Regions from separate parts of the Clostridium sp. 19966 genome, predicted to be linked through region 1. Evidence: riboswitches for the same ligand, from Rfam matches in the RefSeq annotation. Region 1 holds a riboswitch; each other region holds the start of a gene.

What was found. A riboswitch is a leader RNA that binds a small molecule or an ion and turns the genes downstream of it on or off. The one in region 1 is predicted to bind S-adenosylmethionine.
Region 2: it holds a riboswitch for S-adenosylmethionine, as region 1 does, so the genes downstream of both, metH (methionine synthase) here and IAI10_RS15985 (nitrogenase component 1) in region 1, are expected to answer to the same signal.
Region 3: it holds a riboswitch for S-adenosylmethionine, as region 1 does, so the genes downstream of both, IAI10_RS20200 (O-acetylhomoserine aminocarboxypropyltransferase/cysteine synthase family protein) here and IAI10_RS15985 (nitrogenase component 1) in region 1, are expected to answer to the same signal.

The regions. Positions count from the first base shown of each region.
Region 1 covers NZ_JACTOJ010000016.1:85,909-93,523, forward strand. Annotated here, with positions in the region: gene der (ribosome biogenesis GTPase Der) at 1-530, shown strand, start outside; gene IAI10_RS15975 (NAD(P)H-dependent glycerol-3-phosphate dehydrogenase) at 532-1,533, shown strand; gene spoIVA (stage IV sporulation protein A) at 1,642-3,120, shown strand; SAM riboswitch class I at 3,350-3,455, shown strand; gene IAI10_RS15985 (nitrogenase component 1) at 3,626-5,107, shown strand; gene IAI10_RS15990 (nitrogenase component 1) at 5,091-6,407, shown strand; gene IAI10_RS15995 (aminotransferase class V-fold PLP-dependent enzyme) at 6,433-7,615, shown strand, end outside.
Region 2 covers NZ_JACTOJ010000002.1:284,677-292,291, forward strand. Annotated here, with positions in the region: gene IAI10_RS03205 (extracellular solute-binding protein) at 1-1,061, opposite strand, end outside; gene IAI10_RS03210 (AraC family transcriptional regulator) at 1,362-3,608, shown strand; SAM riboswitch class I at 3,687-3,799, shown strand; gene metH (methionine synthase) at 3,890-7,537, shown strand.
Region 3 covers NZ_JACTOJ010000026.1:36,644-44,258, reverse strand. Annotated here, with positions in the region: gene IAI10_RS20225 (sigma 54-interacting transcriptional regulator) at 1-1,512, shown strand, start outside; gene IAI10_RS20220 (mannose/fructose/sorbose PTS transporter subunit IIA) at 1,646-2,065, shown strand; gene IAI10_RS20215 (mannose/fructose/sorbose PTS transporter subunit IIB) at 2,070-2,543, shown strand; gene IAI10_RS20210 (PTS mannose/fructose/sorbose transporter subunit IIC) at 2,887-3,690, shown strand; gene manZ (PTS mannose transporter subunit IID) at 3,705-4,544, shown strand; SAM riboswitch class I at 4,739-4,841, shown strand; gene IAI10_RS20200 (O-acetylhomoserine aminocarboxypropyltransferase/cysteine synthase family protein) at 4,982-6,262, shown strand; gene IAI10_RS20195 (aminotransferase class I/II-fold pyridoxal phosphate-dependent enzyme) at 6,296-7,474, shown strand.

The DNA.
Region 1 (7,615 bases):
TACTGATGATTGATGCTGAAGAAGGCATAAGCGAGCAAGACGAAAAAATAATAGGATATGCTCATGAGCTTAATAAAGCTATACTGATACTTGTTAATAAGTGGGACTTAATAGAAAAAGATGATAAAACTATGAATACCTTTAAGAAAAATCTGCAGATGAAACTAAGCTTTTTAAGTTATGCGCCATTTCTTTTCATATCAGCAAAAACTGGTCAAAGAACCAGCAAGGTTTTGGAACTAGCTAAAAAATGTTATAATAACTATGATAGAAGAATAACTACGGGAGTTCTTAATGAAGTAATAAACAAGGCTGTTTTGATGAAAGAGCCTCCAGTTGTAGGACTTAAAAGACTTAAGATTTATTATGTAACCCAGATTGGTACTAAACCCCCAACTTTTGTGTTTTTTGTTAATGATACTGCAACCCTACATTTCTCCTATGAACGATACCTTGAAAATCAGCTTAGAGCCAGCTTTGATTTTGAAGGAACAGGTATAAAGTTGGAGTTTAGGGAAAGGAAGGAATAGAATGACAAAAGTAGCTTTGCTAGGAGGCGGCAGCTTTAGCACTGCTTTGGCTATACTAGTTGGAAATAAAGGACTGGATGCCAGCATATTTGCTAGAAATGCTTCAGTTAGAGAGGATATAAATAATAATCATAAGAATAGCAAATATTTAAATGATGTAATTTTACCTGACTTAGTGAAAGCCTATGATAATATAGAGGAAACTATAGAAGATTCCGATTACATAATTTTAGGAGTTCCATCCAGCCATATAAGAGAAATTTGTTCTAACTCTAAGAAATACATTAAGCCTCATCAGGTTATAATAAATGTGGCCAAAGGTATACAAGAGAAGCCTGTGAAGCGTCTATCTGAAGTAATACATGAGGTGTTACCAGAGAATCCAGTGGTGGTGCTTTCTGGGCCCAGCCATGCAGAAGAGGTTGCTGTGAATATTCCAACTACTGTGGTGGTAAGTTCTGAGAATATGAAGTATGCAAATAAGGTTCAGGATTTGTTTATGACGGATAACTTTAGAGTGTATACTAATGACGACTTACTAGGAGTTGAAATTGGAGGGGCTGTGAAGAATATTATAGCACTAGCGGCTGGTATAGCAGATGGAATAGGATATGGAGATAATAGCAAAGCTGCTCTTATGACCAGGGGAATGCATGAAATAATGAGAATAGGCACCAAAATGGGAGGCAAGATAGCTACTTTTTCTGGATTAACTGGAATGGGGGATTTAATAGTAACTTGCACAAGTATGCATAGCAGAAATAGGAAGGCAGGAATACTAATAGGACAAGGAATCCCAGTTCAGGAAGCATTAAGTCAGATAGGAACCGTAGAGGGAGCATCTGCATGTCATGCTTTTTATACTTTAAGTAAAAAAATAAATGTGGAAATGCCCATAACAGAAGTGCTTTATAAAGTTTTATTTGGCAATTTAAGCCCTAAGAATGCTGTAATAGAACTAATGTGCAGAGACAAGAAAAATGAGATATATGAAATATATTAATATAAAAATAAATCATCTTTAAAATAAAAGATGATTTATTTTTTGTCATAAAATCTTTTCAATGTAATATATATATATTGTTAATATATAGCATTGGGAGGGTGTATTTTGGAGAGCTTTGATATATATAAGGATATAGCAGAGAGAACTCAGGGGGATATTTACGTTGGCGTAGTTGGACCTGTTAGAACAGGAAAATCTACTTTTATAAAAAAGTTTATGGATATGATGGTAATCCCTAATATTGATAACAATTATAAAAAGCAGAGGGCTAAGGATGAACTTCCTCAAAGCGCTTCTGGAAAAACTATTCATACTACAGAGCCCAAGTTTGTTCCTAATGAAGCGGTAGAAATAAATATGAATGAAGGTATCAAATTTAGGGTTAGAATGGTAGACTGTGTAGGATATATAGTAAAAGGAGCAGCAGGATACATTGAAGGAACGGAACCTAAAATGGTTACTACACCATGGTATGATTATGAAATACCCTTTGAAGAAGCTGCAGAAATAGGAACTAAAAAGGTTATAACCGAACACTCTACTATTGGACTTTTAGTAACTACAGATGGCTCTATTACTGACATACCAAGGGAAGAATACTTAGAAGCAGAAGAAAGAGTGGTTAAAGAACTTAAAGAAATAAAAAAACCATTCATTATTGTACTTAATTCTTCTAGAGTGGATTCAGAGGAGACTAAGCAGTTAAAAACAGATCTAGAAGAAAAATATAATGTTCCTGTTCAGCTTATGGATGTGGTAAATATGAACGAGGAAGATGTAAAACAAGTATTTCATAGAGTCCTCAGTGAGTTCCCGTTAAAGGAAATCAATGTAGATATGCCAGAATGGATTGAGAAATTGGAACCGACGCATTGGCTTAAGACAAGTTTTATAAATGTTATAAAGGACATGTGTAAAAATGTTGTTAGTGTTAGGGATGTTAAAACCTCTGTAAGCTCATTAATGGAATTTGAGTTTCTTGAAGCTCCTGAAGTTAATGAAATGAATATGGGGGATGGTACTGCGAGAGTGATTCTAAAGCCAAGAAATGGAATATTCTACAACATACTTAGTGAGGTTTGCGGCTGCAATATATCCGGTGAAAGTGAATTGCTAAAAATAATTAAGGAACTTCAATACTCAAAGATTGAATATTCAAAAGTAGAAGAAGCCCTTAAAGATGTCAGAGAAACTGGATATGGATTGGTGGCTCCGCAGCTTAAAGAAATGAAATTTGAAGAGCCTGAAATTGTTAGACAAGGAAATAGATATGGAGTTAAGCTTAAAGCTAGTGCTCCATCTCTCCATATGATAAAATGTGATATAGAAACAGAGGTATCTCCTATAATGGGTACTGAAAAGGAAAGTGAAGATTTAGTTAAATCGCTTTTAGAGCAATTTGAAAGTGATCCGTCAAAAATATGGCAAAGCGATATGTTTGGTAAATCACTGGAGATGGTGGTTAAAGAAGGACTTCAAAACAAACTATTTAAGATGCCGGAGGATGTTCAGATTAAAATCCAAAAAACCCTCCAAAAAATAATAAATGAAGGAAACGGAGGATTAATTTGTATAATTCTTTGAAACATAGTCTCTAGGCCTGAAGGTAAGTTTTAAATCAATGTAAAAATCAGCACTGATTTAAAACATATACTAAAAATAATAACAAAATAAATTTTAGCCTGCGATCTCTAAGATTACAGGCTTTTAATTTGTATATTTTTTATGTTGACAGTAAATTAAATTGTGATATAATTTTAATAACAGCAATAGACTATTCTTATTGGAATAGTAGGTTATAAAATTTAATAGATTCTTATCAAGAGAGGTGGAGGGACTGGCCCTGTGAAACCCGACAACCAGCATTTCATTTAAATGTATGGTGTTAATTCCTGCAAATGAGTTTTGAGAGATAAGAGGATTGATTTATATAAAATTAGATTATAGAATCCTCTTTTGATAAGAGGATTTTTTTATTGTAATTAGTTGACTAGAGAAACTAGAGGCTATATTTACTTCTTAATTTGAGTAAATATAGTCTTTTTTATTATTACCAGCATTTATGGAATATTTGAAGGAGGAATTTTATTTGAGTAAGATTAATTTAAGAACTCCTGCTGTTGAAATTAGAGAAAACAGATTAGGGTCTATTACAGGCTTTCAAGGGACAGCAGAAGAATTGGTGAAATTAGGTCAATGCAGACAGCTTAGAGACAGTTCAAGAAGTTTTAGCCAATGCATGGGATGTAGCTCTGGAAATGCTTTTTGCCAGCTTTCTATGATTAAGGATGCAGCAGTTATAAATCATGCTCCTGTGGGATGTGCTGGAGACTTTTTTGGATATAACTTTGTATACAGGGTAGGGCAGATGGAAAGGAATTTACCCAGCACCATAGGTAAGTATTTTAGCACTAATCTTACAGAAAAAGATACAATTTTTGGAGCAACTCAAAAACTGGAAGAAACTATTAGGAATGTGTATGCTAAGATTAGACCTAATGCAATATTTGTGACTACATCCTGTGCATCAGCCATAATAGGAGATGATATAGAAAGTGTAACTGATGAGCTTACAGAGGAACTTGGGATTCCTATAGTAGCCTGTTTCTGTGAAGGCTTTAGATCTAAAATATGGACATCTGGCTTTGATTCAGCCTATCACTCCATTGTGAGAAAAATAGTAAAACCTCCAAAACAAAAAAATAATAAAATCAATATAATAAATTTTTGGGGAAGCCATATCTTTGATGATTTGCTTAATAGACTAGGATATGAGGCTAAATATATAGTGCCGTTTTCAACTATTAGTGAATTAGAAAACATCTCTGAATCAGCTGCTACTATACAAATATGCAGTACTCTTGGAACTTATTTAGGTGCAGCTTTAGAGCAGGTTTATGGAGTACCTGAAATAAAATCACCGCCAGCTTATGGGGTTTCTGGCACAGATAATTGGTTAAGAGAAATAGGAAAGGTATTAGATAAAAAAGAAGAAATTGAAAAATATATACAAGAAGAACATGAAAGAGCACTTCCGTTAATAGAGAAATATAGAGAAAAGCTTAAAAATAAAACCGCCTATATCACTGCAGGAGCTGCACATGGACATGCGCTTATAGCATTGCTTAGAGAATTGGGACTTAATGTGCAAGGAGCAGCAATTTTTCATCATGATCCTGTTTTTGATAATGAAGATGAAACATCCGATGCTTTAGCACATGATGTAAAAACCTATGGAGACATTAAGAATTATAATGTTTGCAATAAGCAAGCTTATGAACTCGTAAATATTTTGAATAGAGTTAGACCTGATATTATGATTGCAAGGCATGGAGGAATGACACTTTGGGGAGCAAAGCTTGGAGTACCAACTTTATTAATAGGAGATGAACAATTTGGTTTTGGATATCAAGGCATAATAAATTATGCGGAAAGAATTTTGGAGACTATAGATAATAGGGAATTCGTAACTAATTTAGCTAAGCATAGTACCATGCCATATACCAAATGGTGGCTCCAGCAGGATCCCTTTACATTCCTAGGAGGTGATACAAGTGTTGAACGTTATTGAACAACCTAGATTTTCTTGTGCTCTGGGAGCTCAGCAGACAGTAGTGGCTATTAAAAGAGCAGTACCTATATTACACTCTGGACCTGGCTGCAGCGGAAAGGTTACTGGACTTATAGGGCAAGGAGAAGGCTATGCAGGAGGGAGCACAATACCTTGCACCAACGCTAGTGAATCTGAAATAGTTTTTGGTGGAGAGCAAAAATTAAGAAGTGTTATTGATGGTGCTTTTAAAGTAATAGATGCAGATCTTTATGTAGTTCTTACCGGATGTACATCTGATATTGTAGGAGATGATGTAAACACTTTAGTAGCTGGATATAGCAAGGACGGATATCCTGTTGTAAGCATAGAGACTGGAGGCTTTAAAAGCAACAATTATGTTAGTCATGAGCTGGTAGTCAAGGCGATTATAGATCAATATGTAGATAAATTTTCTTCTAATAAAGAAGTAAGTAATGGATTAGTTAATGTGTTTGCAACCATTCCATATCAGGACCCTTATTGGAATGGTAATCTTGAAGAAATTAAAAGGATACTTCAGGGGATAGGACTTAAAGTAAATATTCTTTTTGGAAATGAATCCTCTGGAGTGGAAGAGTGGAAGACCATTCCTAATGCTGAATTTAACATAGTTATAAATAGTTGGGTTGGTCTTGACATAGCAAAGCATCTTGAAAATAAATATGGAACACCTTATTATCATTTTCCTTATCTTCCTATAGGAGGAATAGAAACCACAAGATTTTTAAGGGAGGTTGGTAAATTCGCAGAGCTAGAACAAGAAAAAGTAGAATCATTTATCAAGAGGGAAGAAGAAAAATATTACTCTTTTATAGAGAGAACAGCTGATTTTATGCTGGAATTTAGATATGGGCTTCCAAGAAAATTTTATACTTTACTAGATTCTGCTTATGCTGTTGGTTTTTCTAAGTTTTTATTGAATGAGCTTGGAATAATACCTGCTAAACAATATATAACAGAAGATACTCCTGATCAGTTTAAAGGAGAAATCATAGAACAGTTTAAAAACATATCTGAATATAGACAAGCAGATGTAGAGTTCTCTATTGATGGAGGAGAAATACATGAAGATATAAAAAAGCAGGACAATAGCAGGCGAGCGCTTATAGTAGGCAGCGGATGGGAACGTGATATAGCAAAAGAAATAGGTAGCGATTTACTTATTGTAAGTCCACCTGTGGCTTATAGATTAGTATTAAATTGTGGGTATGCTGGTTATAATGGAGGCCTAAGAGTGATAGAAGACATATATAACAGCGTACTGGACACATATAGATAATATATGAATAGGAAGGTGTATTAATATGTCTGATTTAAATTATGGATTTGATACATTAAAGGTAAGAGGAGGATATAATCCTAAAGAGCATAATAACGCTGTTTCAGTACCTATATATGCCACAGCTTCTTTTGAATTTGAAAATACTGAAAGAGCAAAAAGACTTATTTCCTTTTCAGAATTCGGATATGTATATTCAAGAATTGGAAATCCAACAGTAGGAGTTTTAGAAGAAAGAATTGCTAAGCTTGATGGAGGTACTGGTGCTATAGCTGTAGCATCTGGTATGGCTGCTATAACATACACTTTACTGAATGTAGCAGAAGGAGGAGGAAGAATATTAACTACTAATGATCTATATGGCGGTACCTTGGACGCATTAAAAAAAATACTACCAGCCTTCGGAATAAAAATCGATAAGGTAGAAAACCCAAGAGATTTGGAAGAATTTAAAGAAGCAATAAAAAACGATACTAAAGCTATATATGTTGAAAGTATAAGTAATCCGAATGCAACTATTGCAGATATTGAAGCCTTGGCTAAGCTTGCTCATGAAAATGGAATTCCGTTAATAGTAGATAATACCTTAGCTACTCCATATCTGTTAAATCCAATAAAATTTGGTGCAGATATAGTTGTGTATTCAGCCACTAAAGCAATTACAGGGCATGGAAATGTAATTGCAGGGCTTATAGTTGATGGCGGAAAATTTAATTGGAATAGAGGTAAGTATCCTCAATTTTTAGAGAAGTATTATACTCTGAGAAACAGTGATAACAAGGAGAGAAGTTTTCTTGAGGTGTTTCCTAATTTCCCTTTTATAGCTAGGATAAGATCAAACTATTTAGCTTATTTAGGAGCCACTTTAAGTCCCTTCGATGCATATTTTGTTTTATTAGGGCTTGAAACTCTCTCTGAAAGAGTGAAAAAGCAAGTAGAAAATACAGAAAAAATAGTAGAATACCTGGAAACTAAAGAACAAGTAGCGTGGATTAAATATCCTGCAGCAACTAAAAGCGAGTATAAAGAGCTTAAAGAAAAGTACCTTCCCAAGGGTGCAGGGTCTACATTTTCCTTTGGCATAAAAGCCTCAGAGGAAGAAATTGATGAATTTATAAATTCCTTAAATCTGTTTAGCTATCAAGCAAACATAGGGGACGCTAGATCCTTAATTGTTAATCCACCGAAAACTACTCATAGTGAGTTAA
Region 2 (7,615 bases), on a different contig from region 1:
TTATATGTGGTATATCTGCTATCCTGCTGTCCGAATTTAGGTGTTTCTCCTTTTTCAAGCACTGGATATTTAGCTCCTTCATACTTAAATCCATTTCCAGTCTTATCAGCATTAGTCTGCCATGCTGCCATATTTCCACCCCCAAGTCCAATGCTTACGCCAGAATTGCCACTGGTCATAGCCGTAGCTTTTTGATCTCCTGTCAAAGTTGCGAAATTTTTGTCCAAGAGACCGCTGATGTACCATTTTTTCATTAATGTTAAGAAATCCTTATAACCTTCCTCCGCTTGTCCAAATTTAACTTTTCCATTTTCAACATATAATCCAGGTTTAACGCCATAAGCCCCAACAAAAGCTGAGCTCCATCCTATAGCTCCCCAATCAAAAGTTAAAGGTGACTTTATTCCGGATTCTTTAAACTTAGTGAGTACGTTTTCATATTCATCAATAGTAGTTGGTGATTCTAACCCTAATTTGTCCAATAGATCTCTTCTGACAATTGGTCCTAAATAGGTGGTTAATTTATCATCATCTCTTAAGAATGGATAGCAATAGTAAGTTCCTGAGTCAGTTTTAACAGCTTTATCTAAATTAGGATTCTTCTTCAGATAGGCTTTTAGATTAGGAGAGTATTTATCTATTAAATCATTTAATTTTAATGTAGTTCCATTATTAATAGGCGCCTCTGGGCCTCCAGCAAAGGAATACCAATCATTTTCAATGATGTCTGGCAAATCGCCTGAGGCAATTAATAAATTTAGTGCTCCTGAGGTGTCATTACCAGATGGATGAACATACTTAACCTTTATTCCTGTTTCTTTCAAAAGTTCTTTTGCAAATTCTGTATCATTTTCAGTTTTAATATTTCCATAGCCTTGTATTTGGCTAAACCCAACCCACCAAGTTAAGGTAACGTCAGTTTTTAATGGATAGCTGCTGCTTGAAGCTGCAGAATCATTTGCAGCAGAACTATTGTCTGATTTCTTACATCCCATCATTAAAGATGAAGTCAGCATTACTACTGTCAATAAGGAGATAAATAATTTTTTTCTTTTTAACATCCATATTCCCCCGTTCACATTTTTAATTTTGTGAGGCCTCTTACAATGTGATACTAACACCACACATCAATTTTTTAAACGATTACTTTTTAATCTCATAGGTCATTTTTTAATACTTAAATATTGACCTGCTGCATGAGGCATAAACCAAATTGTATTAAGAATATTAATATGCTATATTTAGCATATGTCTTGAAAATGTTTACATTACCTATAAAAGGAGATTATTATGAGGATTAGTTTATCAGTAAAAAACAAAGCGTTATAATCACATGGTTGCTATCTTATGTTGTATTTCTAGTGCTTTTCATAATTGTAAGTGGGCTCATTTATTTATGGACTGACAAAAATATTAAGTCTGAAATAAATAATTCAAATACTTTTATGTTAAGTTCCATACGCACAAATATGGATAACTCTCTTGAAAATATAAAAAAGGTATGTCTAGAACTTAGCTATAATTCGAATATACAAGATATTCTTTCAACAAATGGAAATTTAACTGATGCGGATTACTTTAATGTATATAAGATTGCATCTTCGCTAAAATCTTACGCTTCCTTAAATAACAGCATAAACGGTGCTTATATAATGCTAAAAAATTATAATAAAATAATAACTGCTGATGGCATATTTGATTTAGAAGATTTTTTCAAAAACACTTACTCCTCAAATAATAATGATTTTGTAAAATGGCTTAAGGAATTTGATGAAAGAACTCCCGAAAAATACTTTACTACAATTATGGACAAAGATCATTCAAACAATAATAAACTTAATTATGTAAGAGCACTTTCTCAAATTAATTATCTAGATCTTTCTGTAAGCTCTGGAATAGTATTAAATGAGACAAACCTATTGCAGCAATTATCCGGAATTAATACCATGACTAAAGGTGTATCCTTCATATTGGATAGTAAAAATAACATTATTGCCTCTTCTGTTTCGGTAAATTTGTCTAACGAGCTTAATTTTAAAAATCTGCAGGGTAAGAGCGGTGTGCTGTATAAATATATAAATTCAAAAAAAGTGGTTATTTCCTATATCTCTTCTAAAGAAACTGATTGGAAATATGTAACTATGATTCCTAACAGTGTATTTTTCCAAAAGCTAAACTATATAAAATATTTCACCTTACTGGGCCTTCTTCTAAGCATGGTTTTTTACTCAATTTTCGCTTATTACTCACTGAAAAAAAATTATAATCCTATCACAAAGTTATTAGGTATTTTAAAAGATAGCACTAGTATTGAGGAAAGTAATTTAAATGAATATACTCTGATAGAAAAAGCCATACAGAAAACTTTAGCTGATAATGATTTGATTAGCAACAAGTTGTCTAAGCAAAATTTAATATTAAAAAATAACTTTCTTCAAAAACTTTTGAAGGGCGGCATTGATGAAAGCATTCCTTTAGATGAAGGACTTTCTTCTTTTGATATAACTTTTGAGTCAAATTATTTTGCAGTAATATCATTGTTTATAAATGACTCAGATGAGGATATAGAATCATTGAATTGTTATTGGGGAAATAGGCTCAGCACTTTAAATTTCATTCTTTCTAATATAATAATAGATTTAGTTAATAAAAAAAATAAAGCCTTTGTAGTAGAAGCGGATAACAATCTAGTTTGTCTAATCAACTTCAAGCAAGATAACATATTCTTTGCTAAATCTGATACCTTAAATACTATGAACGAAACGGAAGAATTCATAAATAAAAACTTTAAAACAAATATTTCTTTTTCTATGAGCGGAATACATGAAAATATTGAAAATATTGCTATAGCCTATAACGAATCTCTATATGCTATGAACTATAAAAATATCATGGGAATAAAACAAAATATTTCTTATGATGATATTAACAGTGCCTTTAAGGATACTTATTGCTATCCTTTAAATCAGGAACATCAGCTTTTGAATCATATAAAATCCGGAAATTATGCTATGGCTAGCAAAATCGTCAATGAAATTTTTTCAAAAAACCTCAATTCAGGAATGAATATAGAGCTAGCTCAATGCCTAATGCTTAACATGGTCAGCACTATGATAAGAGCAGTAAATGATGTGTCTGACCTTGACAAAGATAAATTTCTTCAGGAATTAAATCCGATTAAACAGCTCTTGCGCTGTAAAACCTTAAATCAGATGAAAAATCAATTAGATAATTTTCTTAAGGCTTTTTGTGCGCATGTTAATAAAAATATAGAAAAGAGCTCCAGTTGGGTAATAAGCAGTGTTATCCCCTATTTAGAAAAAAATTATAATGACCCCAATATTGGATTAGAACAGCTTAGTGAGCAATTCGGCGTTCATCCTGTATATCTTTCCAAAATATTTAAGGACCATGTAGGAGAAGGTTTGCTGGATTATATTTCAAAGCTCAGGATAGAGCAAGCAAAGGTTTTGCTTAAAGCTAATAAGAATTCCACTATTGAAAAAATAGCTGAGCTTGTGGGCTACTATAATGTTCGTACCTTCTCAAGAGTATTTAAAAAATATACAAACATCTCCCCAGGAAAATACAAAGACGAAGTTTCTTAAATTGTTTATATATACAATATTTTATTGACTTTTACACCATTATAATTTAGAATTTATATAAAGTTTAAGTAAATAATATTCTTATCTAGAGAGGTGGAGGGACTGGCCCTTTGAAGCCCAACAACCTATATTCTTTAAATAGAATAAAAGGTGTTAATTCCAGCAGAAATAATATTTCTGGCAGATAAGAAGAATAGTGTAATATCCGCTATTTTTCTTTTGAAAAATAGCGTTTTTATTTTTATAAATAATTTTTTAACAATTATAAGGGGGCAAATAATTTGAGATATGATATATTTAAACATTTAAATAAAAGGATACTTGTACTAGATGGAGCTATGGGAACCAGTATCCAAAAGCATAATTTAGATGAAATAACCTTTAGAGGAAGCTGTCACTGCCACTCCAATCAAAAAGGCAATAATGATCTCCTTAACATAACAAAACCTGAAATAATAAAGCAAATTCATATTAAATATCTAGAAGCAGGTGCAGATATAATTGAAACTAATACCTTTAATTCCACTAGAATATCTCAAGCAGATTATAATATGGAGGATAAAGTTTACGAGTTAAACTTTCAAGGTGGAAAATTAGCTAGAGAAGCTGCAGATGAGTTTACCCTAAAAACTCCTGATAAACCACGCTTTGTAGCAGGTTCTATTGGTCCTACTAACAAAACTGCTTCTATGTCACCAGACGTAGAAAATCCAGGCTTCAGAAATGTAAGTTTTAATGATCTGGTTGTTAGCTATGAAGAACAGATTAACGGACTTATTGACGGCGGAGTAGATCTTTTACTTATTGAAACCATATTTGATTCTCTTAATGCAAGAGCTGCTATATTTGCGGCAGACACTATTCTTACTGATAGAAATCTAGATATTCCTGTTATGATTTCCGGAACTATTGCTGATAAAAGCGGAAGAATTTTATCTGGTCAAACCTTAGAGGCTTTTGCAGAAAGCATGAAGAATCATAGAGTTGTAAGTATCGGATTGAATTGTTCCTTTGGTGCTGAAGATTTGATTCCATTCATCAAAACTCTTTCTAAAACACAAAACCTCTATATAAGCTTTCATCCTAACGCAGGACTCCCAAATTCCTTAGGTGAATATGATGAACTTCCGGAAATAACGGCTGGTATAGTAAAAAATTTGGCTCATGAGGGTGACTTAAATATTGTTGGAGGATGCTGCGGTACCACTCCAGATCACATAAAAGCTATAGCTGCTGCAGTTTCAAAGGTACAACCCAGAAAGCTTCCAGAAATAGAAAGAGAAAGTGTTTTCTGCGGACTTGAAGTAACTAGAATAAATAAAAGTTCTAATTTTGTGAATGTTGGAGAGAGAACAAACGTAGCAGGTTCAGCTAAATTTGCCAGACTTATAAGAGAAAAAAAATACGAAGAAGCCTTATCAATCGCTAAAGACCAGGTAGAAAATGGTGCTCAAATCATAGATGTAAATTTTGATGACGCCCTTCTGGATGCAAAAGTTGAAATGGACACATTCCTAAAATTGCTGGCCAGTGAGCCCGAAATTTCAAAAGTTCCAGTGATGATTGATTCTTCTAAATTTGAAGTTCTAGAAACAGGTCTTAAAGCAATTCAAGGCAAAGCTATAGTAAATTCAATATCCTTAAAAAATGGAGAAGAAGAATTCATAAGAGAAGCAAAGTTAATAAATAAATATGGAGCAGGTATAATAGTTATGGCCTTTGACGAAAAAGGTCAGGCGGACAATTTTCAAAGAAAAATTCACATATGTAAAAGAGCTTATGACATTCTAGTTAATGAGGTTAAATTCTCACCAGAGAATATAATTTTTGATCCTAACATATTGGCTATAGCCACAGGCATGGAAGAACATAATAACTATGCTGTAGATTTTATAAATGCAACAAAGTGGATAAAGGAAAACCTCCCCTATGCAAAGGTAAGCGGAGGAGTAAGCAACCTTTCCTTCTCCTTTAGAGGGAATAATGCCATAAGAGAAGCTATGCACTCTGCTTTTCTATATCATGCAATCTCTGCTGGAATGGACATGGGAATAGTTAATCCGGGAATGATTCAAATATATGATGAAATTGATAAGGTCTTGCTTGAAAAAGTGGAAGCAGTAATTTTAAATAAGAATGAAAATGCAGCTGAAGAACTAATTGAATTAGCTGAAAAATACAAAAATAAAGAAAATGCTCATGAAGAAAATAAATTAGCCTGGAGGAACACCTCTGCTGAGGAAAGATTGAAATATGCTTTGGTAAAAGGTGTTACTGATTACATTGAAGAGGATGTTGAGGAAGTTAGAAAAAATGTAAGCAGAGCTTTAGAAGTTATAGAAGGGCCTCTAATGTCTGGAATGAATGTGGTTGGCGAACTTTTTAGTGAAGGAAAAATGTTTCTTCCTCAAGTAGTAAAAAGTGCAAGAGTCATGAAAAAGGCAGTAAGCTTCCTTCTTCCATATATTGAGGCTGAAAAGTCTGGAGAAGGTAGAAGCAGTGCTGGTAAAGTGGTTTTTGCTACCGTGAAAGGCGACGTTCATGATATTGGTAAAAATATTGTCTCAGTGGTATTATCCTGTAATAATTTTGAAGTAATAGATTTAGGAGTCATGGTACCCTGTGAAACTATATTAGAGGCGGCAAAACGAGAAAATGCAGATATAATTGCTTTGAGTGGTCTCATCACTCCTTCTTTGGAAGAAATGTGCTATGTAGCTGAAGAGATGGAGAGACAAGGCTTTAATATTCCTTTGATGGTTGGAGGAGCTACCACTTCTAAAACTCATACTGCATTAAAAATAGCTCCGAAATATTCAAGAGGTGTGGTGCATACTACAGATGCTTCCAAGGCAGTAGAAGCTGCTAAAAAACTAGCTAATAAAGATTTAAGAGATATTTATCTTAAAGGAATAAATGAAGAATATGCTAAGGTTAGAGAAAACTATTCTAAGATAGAAAGAAAGTTTCTCCCTTTGAATGAAGCTAGAGCAAAATCTTTTAAAATAGATTGGGAGAAGGTAAAAATAGTAAAACCAAACTTCCTAGGCATAAAAGAATTTGATAGTTATCCTATCAGTGAGCTTAGAAAATATATAGACTGGACTTTCTTCTTTATTGCCTGGGATATGAAAGGCACTTATCCAAAGATAATGGATGATCCAAAATATGGAGAAGAAGCTAAAAAGATTTATGAAGATGCAAACAAAATGCTGGATTTCATTGAGAAAAATAATATACTTACAGCAAAAGGATTGCTTGGAATCTTCCCTGCAAATTCTTCTGGAGATGACATAAAAGTATATGATGCAGATAAAAAAGAACTGCTCACTACCTTCAATCTTTTAAGGCAGCAAGAGATTAATAAGCTCGGTGAATACAGATGCTTAAGTGATTATATTGCTCCAGAAGCTTCTGCTGTAAATGATTATATAGGTGCTTTCATAGTTACCGGAGGCATAGGTGCAAATGAATACAGCCTAAAATTAAAGGAAGCTGGAGATGATTATGGAGCTATAATGGTAAAAATATTAGCTGATAGGTTGGCTGAGGCTTTCTCTGAACTGCTTCATCTTAAATTAAGAAAAGAGTATTGGGCATATGCTGCGGAGGAAGACATTTCTATGCAGGACTTATTAAAGGGTGCTTATAGAAGCATACGTCCAGCTTTTGGTTATCCTTCCTTGAGAGATCACAGCGAAAAGGAAAAACTTTTCAAGCTTATGAATGGAAACAAAATAGGTGTGAATCTCACCGAAAGCTTTATGATGGAGCCTACTGCCAGCGTATGTGGTTTATATTTCGCTTCAGAACATGCAAAATACTTCGATATATACAAAATTGATAATGATCAATTGTCAGATTATACAAATAGATGTAAAAAAAACAATGAAACTGTTAAGAGAAATTTGAAAAACATTTTAATATAGCCATATATAAGGATAATAAGATTTTAAACTTATTATCCTTTTGTTCATACTTTATTAACACCACCTTATATTGCTATT
Region 3 (7,615 bases), on a different contig from region 1:
AAGGCAGCTGTACTAAAAGAAGAAGGCGTAGATGAAGAATATATAAAGAAGTTTATTACCACAGATATAAATATCCATATAAAATGTTTTTATGATAAATTTAAAAACAGCGGTAATGATAGAGAAAATATACTTAAGATTGTGAATGAGGATATTTTAAACTTTTGCGAAGAGATAAAAGCATTGGTAGAGAAAAAAATAGATAAAAAGCTGAATGAAAAATTTTTATATGCTTTGACTCTCCATATAAGTGCCTTCTTTAAGAGAACAGAAGACAATATTCCTCTTAGATATACTAATATAGAGGATATTATAGAAGATAACAATGAAGAATATAATATAGCATTAGAAATAAAAGAGCTTATAGAAAAACGATATAAGATGGAAGTACCAGAAATGGAGACTATATATCTTACTCTTCTCATAAGTACTATAAATGATGAAAACTCAGATCATGTGGCTGTACTTGTAGCTGCCCATGGAAATAGAGTAGCTTCAGATATGGTGAATGTGGTTAAAAAGCTCTTAGGAGAAGGAAATGTAGATGCAATTGATATGCCGTTAGATGTAAGTCCTCAGGAGATACTTAGCAAAATGATTGAAAAAGTTAAGGAAATAGATATGGGTAAGGGCGTGCTTCTACTGGTTGACATGGGATCACTTGCAAATTTTGAAGGTATAATTGAAGAAAAAACATGTACCAGAATTAGAACCATAGAGATGGTATCAACTCCGCTTGTTTTAGAAGCAGTAAGAAAAGCCAATATTCTAGATATGGATTTGGATACTATATATGATTCACTAAAAAGCTTTAGTGGATATGGGCATCTTCAAATTGGCAGCACCGAGGATGAGCCAAAAGACAAAGCCATAATAACAATATGCTCTACTGGACAAGGAACTGCCATGAAGCTTAAGGAATTGGTTAGAGATATAATTGAAAATATAACTGATGATAAAATTGCTATAATCCCAGTTAGCATTAGGGATATAAATGGGAAAATAGCAGAAATAGGCGCTAAATATAAGATAATTGCCTCTGTTGGAGTGATAAAACCAGAAATAGATGTGCCATTTGTATCCTTGGAACATCTTATAGGCGGTGAAGGACAAGCAGTTATTGAAAATGTTGTAAAAAATAATAATTTAATAGTTAAGGAAAGCAAGAATAATGTGGTGGTTAAAGAAATGTGTCTTGATAGCTTGAATCAATTTTTAACATTTCTTAATCCTAATAAAATTGTAAGTGTATTAATGAATGCAGTAAGTATATTGGAGAAAGAAACTAATAGAAAATTTAATAATGCAATGTGTATCAGAATTATTGTTCATACAGCTTGTGCACTTGAAAGAATGGTTATTAATGATGGACTTGTATACAGAGATGATAAAAATAATTTTGATAAAAACATAGTTAACGCCGTAAATATGGCTAATGAAATGTTTAAAAAGTCAATAAATGTTTCTTTAAGCGAAGATGAGATATGTTTTGTCGCTGATATTATTAAATAAAGTGTATTAAAATAACTTCATCTTCATTGTGCAACAGCCCCTTTACCTTTAATACACATATTTGGCACGATAATTGCTAATATATAAGCAAAAAGAAAGTGGAAAAAACAATCGAACGTAGGAGGGAAGTTTAATGGTAGCTTTAATAATAGGGACCCATGGAAGAGCTTCTGAAGAAATATTAAAATCCGCGGAAATGATATTTGGAAAACAAGAAAACGTAGCCACAGTTACTTTTGAAACTGGAGAAGGCACCGATGATCTCATAAGAAAGTATAATGAAAAACTTAATGAACTAGATACGAGTTCTGGAGTGATTTTTATGGTAGATTTATTCGGAGGAAGTCCATTTAACGCTGCCAGCGCTATAGCAGCTAAGCAAGATGATATGGATGTAGTTACTGGAGTAAATATACCAATGATTCTTGAAACCTTTGTCTCAAGGGAAAGTATGGATGTGAAGAATTTAATTAATCTATCAAAAGAAGCCGCAGCCGCAAGCATAAAAACATTAAAAGAAATGCTATCTAATAGCGAAGAGGAGGATTTATAAAATGATGAATATTGTTTTAGCAAGAATTGATGACAGACTTATACATGGCCAGGTTGCTACAATATGGTCCAAAGAAACAAGATGTGAAAGAATAATAGTTTGTAATGATGATGTAGCAAAGGATGAGATAAGAAAAACTCTTTTAGTACAAGTTGCACCTCCAGGAATAAAAGCTAGTGTAGTTGATGTAGAAAAGGCTATAAGAGTTTATAAAAACCCTAAATATGATGGAGCAAGAGTTCTTTTCTTATTTACAAATCCTACTGATGTTTTAAGAATGGTAGAAGGCGGAGTAGATATTAAGAGCGTAAATATAGGCGGTATGGCTTTCAAGGAAGGAAAGAGACAAATAAACTCAGCTATATCAGTAAATAATGAAGATGTAGCTGCATTTAAAAAGCTTCATGAAAAAGGAATAGAGCTTGAAGCTAGAAAGGTCACTTCAGATCCAAAAGTTGATATTATGTCAAAGCTTTAAGCTTGAAAAATCATTTTGCTGAGGGGAGAACCCTTAAAATCAAGATTTTCACCAGCGAAATGGTAATAATAAATTAATGGTTTTTTATTTACTGTAATCGTTTCATAACAAAAATTGGTTATGTTTTAAAATAATGTTGATAAAGGCTTTGCCCTTCCTGGCAAAATTACGCTAATTATGAGTCGCACTTCCTAAGAGTTTCTGGAGCTCCAAAGATAATATAAACATTTTAAAACATAGCCTCCCAAGCTAAATGAAGTTTTAAATCAGTGTAAAAATCAACACTGATTTAAAACAGAGTCTAAAATTTAAATAGTATATATAACAAGGGGAGGAAAAAACCATGTCAATATTTCAAATTATATTAATATTCATATTTGCCAGCATAGCAGGTATGGGCAGTGTGCTTGATGAATTTCAGACACATAGACCATTGGTTGCATGTACAGTAACAGGACTCATTTTAGGAGATATGACACAGGGGATTATAATAGGTGCTACTCTTGAAATGATGGCTTTAGGCTGGATGAACATAGGTGCGGCAATGGCTCCAGATGCGGCTCTTGCCAGCGTAGTGTCAACCATATTAGTTGTAGAGGGACACCAAAACATTGCAACAGGAATTGCAGTTGCAGTTCCAATAGCAGCAGCAGGACAGGTACTTACAATAATAGCAAGAACCATAAGCGTTGGACTTCAGCATCAAGCTGATAAATATGCAAAAGAGGGTAACTTAAGGGGCATAGACCTCTGCCATCTAGGTGGACTCGCAATTCAGGGACTTCGTGTTTCAATACCAGCAGTAATAGTTGCAGCCTTTGCAGGTACTAGCGTAGTACAATCACTTTTAAATTCAATACCTCATGTTATAATCGGAGGATTGCAAGTTGCAGGTGGATTCATAGTTGTAGTTGGTTATGCTATGGTTATAAACATGATGCAGGCTAAATACCTTATGCATTTCTTCTTCCTAGGTTTCGTTGTAGCCGCATTCTCAGGAGTAAATCTTGTAGGCTTCGGTATAATAGGTACAGTATTAGCTATACTTTATATCCAGTTAAATCCTAAGTATAATATGCCAAAGGCAGTTGCATCAGCAGCGGGCTCAAGCAGTAACGATAATCTCGACGACGAATTAGATGATTAAGAGGGGGGAAATAAATGGCGAATAATACAAGCGAAACAAAAAAGCTTACTAATAGTGATTTAACTAATGTTTTTATACGTTCTAATTTTCACCAAGCTTCCTGGAACTTTGAAAGAATGCAGGCCTTAGGGTATTGCTTTTCTATGATACCTGTTATAAAAAGACTTTATAAGGGCGATGAGAGAAAAGCCGCTCTTAAAAGACATCTGGAATTCTTCAATACACACCCTTTTGTAACTGCTCCAATACTTGGTGTTACAGCAGCCATGGAAGAGGAAAGAGCAAACGGTGCAGATATAGATGATGGTGCTATAAACGGAATAAAGATAGGTATGATGGGACCTCTAGCAGGAGTTGGTGATCCAATATTCTGGGGAACCTTAAGACCAGTTTTAGCTGCGCTTGGTGCATCCATAGCTATGACTGGAAGCGTAATAGGACCATTGATATTCTTCATATTATTCAACGTTGTTCGTTTAGGAGTTAGATGGATCGGCGTTAAATACGGATACAGAAAAGGCCTTGACATAGTTAAGGACATGGCAGGAAACAGGCTTCAAAAGCTTACTGAAGGAGCTTCAATACTTGGATTATTCGTAATGGGTGCACTTGTTTCAAAGTGGACAACAATTAAGATCCCAGTAAAGATATCAGAGTTTACTAATCAGCAGGGAGTAAAAAGTGTTACAACAATTCAAAGTATTTTAGATTCATTACTGCCAGGACTTCCAGCATTGCTATTAACTTTCCTATGCATGTACCTTCTAAGAAAGAAAATAGGAGCAATTTGGTTGATATTTGGATTATTTGCAATTGGTATACTAGGATATTGGGCAGGAATACTTGCACTATAAAACAAAAACTAATATAAAAATAATAAAGAGCACTGCAAAGCGGTGCTTTATTATTTGGAAGCAATTCTGATTTCCATAAAGTTAATTAAAGAATTTTCAAAAAATATATTGACATGAAAAATCAATGTGATATAATCAAATTCAATAAAGGAATTAAACAATTCCTATCATAATTGTAATAATTGAATATTGTCGTCTTATCGAGAGTGGCGGAGGGACTGGCCCTATGAAACCCGACAACCAGCATTTTTTAATGTATGGTGTTAAATCCTGCAAATTGATTTTGAGAGATAAGAGGAGAACGCGTTTTAAGACTAAAACAAGTGTATTAATCCTCTTCTTATCAGAAGAGGATTTTTTATTTAGCTGAAAATAGGCGCTTACCAAGGAGCCTACTACATATATAAAATAAATTAAATGAAAAGGGGACTAACAATATGAGTGAAAGAAATTATAGTTTTGAAACATTACAAGTGCATGCAGGACAAACTCCAGATCCTACTACAGGTTCTAGAGCAGTGCCAATTTATCAGACAACCTCCTATGTATTTAAAAACGCTGATCATGCAGCAAATTTATTCCAATTAAAAGAACCAGGAAATGTATATTCAAGAATAATGAATCCAACTACAGATGTATTTGAGCAGAGAATAGCAACATTGGAAGGCGGAGTTGCAGGACTTGCAACAGCATCAGGACTTGCAGCTATAACCTATGCAATATTAAATGTAGCTAGTGCAGGAGATGAAATAGTAGCAGCAAGCACACTTTATGGTGGAACTTACGAATTATTTGGTGTTACCTTAAAGAAGCTTGGAATAAAAGTAGTTTTTGTAGATCCAGATGATCCTGAAAATTTCAGAAAGGCTATAACTGATAAAACTAAAGCCTTATATGGAGAAACTATAGGAAATCCAAGAATAAATGTTTTAGATATAGAAGCTGTAGCTAAAATAGCTCATGAAAATAAAATTCCATTAATAATAGACAACACTTTTGGAACTCCTTATCTTGTAAGACCTATAGAATATGGTGCAGACGTGGTAGTTCATTCAGCTACTAAATTTATAGGCGGACATGGTACTACCATTGGAGGAGTAATAGTGGACGGAGGAAAGTTTGATTGGAGAGCAAGCGGAAAGTTCCCTGATTTTACTACTCCAGATAAGAGTTACAATGGACTAGTATATGCTGACTTAGGAGCTCCAGCTTTTGCATTGAAGGCAAGAGTTCAGCTTCTTAGAAACACTGGCGCTACCTTAAGTCCACAGAGCGCATTCACTTTCTTACAGGGCTTAGAATCATTGTCATTAAGAGTTGAGAGACATGTAGCGAATACAAGAAAGATAGTTGAATATTTAAGTAAGCATCCAAAAGTTGCTTGGGTGAATTATCCTGAACTTGAAAACAGTCCATATAATGAGCTAGCTAAGAAATATCTTCCTAAGGGAGCCGGATCCATATTTACCTTTGGAATAAAAGGAGGACTTGAAGCTGGTAAAAGATTTATAAACAGCGTTGAATTATTCTCCCTGCTTGCGAATGTAGCAGATGCTAAATCTTTAGTAATACATCCATCCAGCACTACTCATGCAGAATTAAATGAAGAAGAACAGAAGGCTGCAGGAGTTACACCAGACCTAATAAGACTTTCAATAGGTGTTGAAGGCGTTGATGATTTAATTTACGATTTGGAACAGGCGCTTGCTAAAGCTTAACAATTTTGAACTCGTTTGAAAGAAGGAATCCAGATGCCTGAAAAAAATGATTTTGACTTTTTAACTAAATGCATCCACGTTGGAAATGATATAGATAAAGAAACTGGTGCTATAAGGAGACCTATAATAATGGCAAACAGCTATAGGCTTCCTGATGATGCTTCCACACTTAATTGGAGCGATCCAAATAATCTGGTTTATACAAGAAATACCTCAGCAAATCAGATATACCTTCAAGAGAGATTAGCTGCTCTTGAAGGCGCTGAGGATTGTGTGGTACTAGCCACAGGAGTAGCTGCTCTATCATCTGTATTCTTTACATTCCTAGGCAAGGATTCTCATGTGGTTTGCTCTAATGTGTCCTATATAGCGGTTTATAGATTGCTGAATGAGTATTTTCCTGATAAATACGGCATTGAAACTACTTTAGTGGATACTGCGGACTTAGAGCAAATAAAGAGTGCAATAAGACCTAATACCCGTCTTATACATATTGAAACACCTGGAAATCCTACTACAAGAGTAAGTGATATAGAGGAAATAGCTAAAATAGCTAAGGAAGCAGGAGCCTTGCTTTCAGTAGATAGTACTTTTGCTTCACCTTATCTTCAAAGACCTTTAGAGCTTGGAGCAGATCTTGTTGTACACAGCCTAACCAAGTATATAAACGGCCATGGCGATGCCATGGGGGGAGCCGTTCTTGGCAAAAAGGAACTCATAGACAAGATTAAAAGAGAGGCTATGGTAAATGTAGGGGGAGCCATAAGTCCTTTCAACGCTTGGCTTATTACAAGAGGAGTAGTGACCTTGCCGCTTCGTATGAGGCAGCACAGCGAAACAGCTCTTAAGGTAGCTAAATTTCTTGAAGATTATCCAGCAGTAAAATTTGTTGCCTATCCAGGTCTTGAGAGCCATCCTCAGCATAATATAGCCAAAAAGCAGATGAGCATGTATTCTGGAGTGCTTTCCTTTGCGCTTAAAGCTGATGTAGATACTCACAATAAATTTGTTAATTCTTTAAAGCTTATAATTTCAGCTGTGTCCATAGGGCATGATGAAAGTCTCATAGTATATACTGGACCTAATGATGAGAGAATTCATTTTTACCCAGAAGAATTTAGGGAAGGGTTTCTCAGATTCAGTATAGGTCTGGAAGCAGCGGAGGATATAATAGTTGATTTAAAACAGGCCTTTGAAGCAGTGGGATTATAGAAAAGAGCCTAAAATAAAAGCAGTCTTGATAGGTTACCGCCTAGTCTAGACTGCTTTTGGTTTCCTATGGTAAATTATATTTTAGAAAAAAATTGAGAGCTGATATTTTAAGTAGTTTGATTAAATTGGAGAACTAAGTAA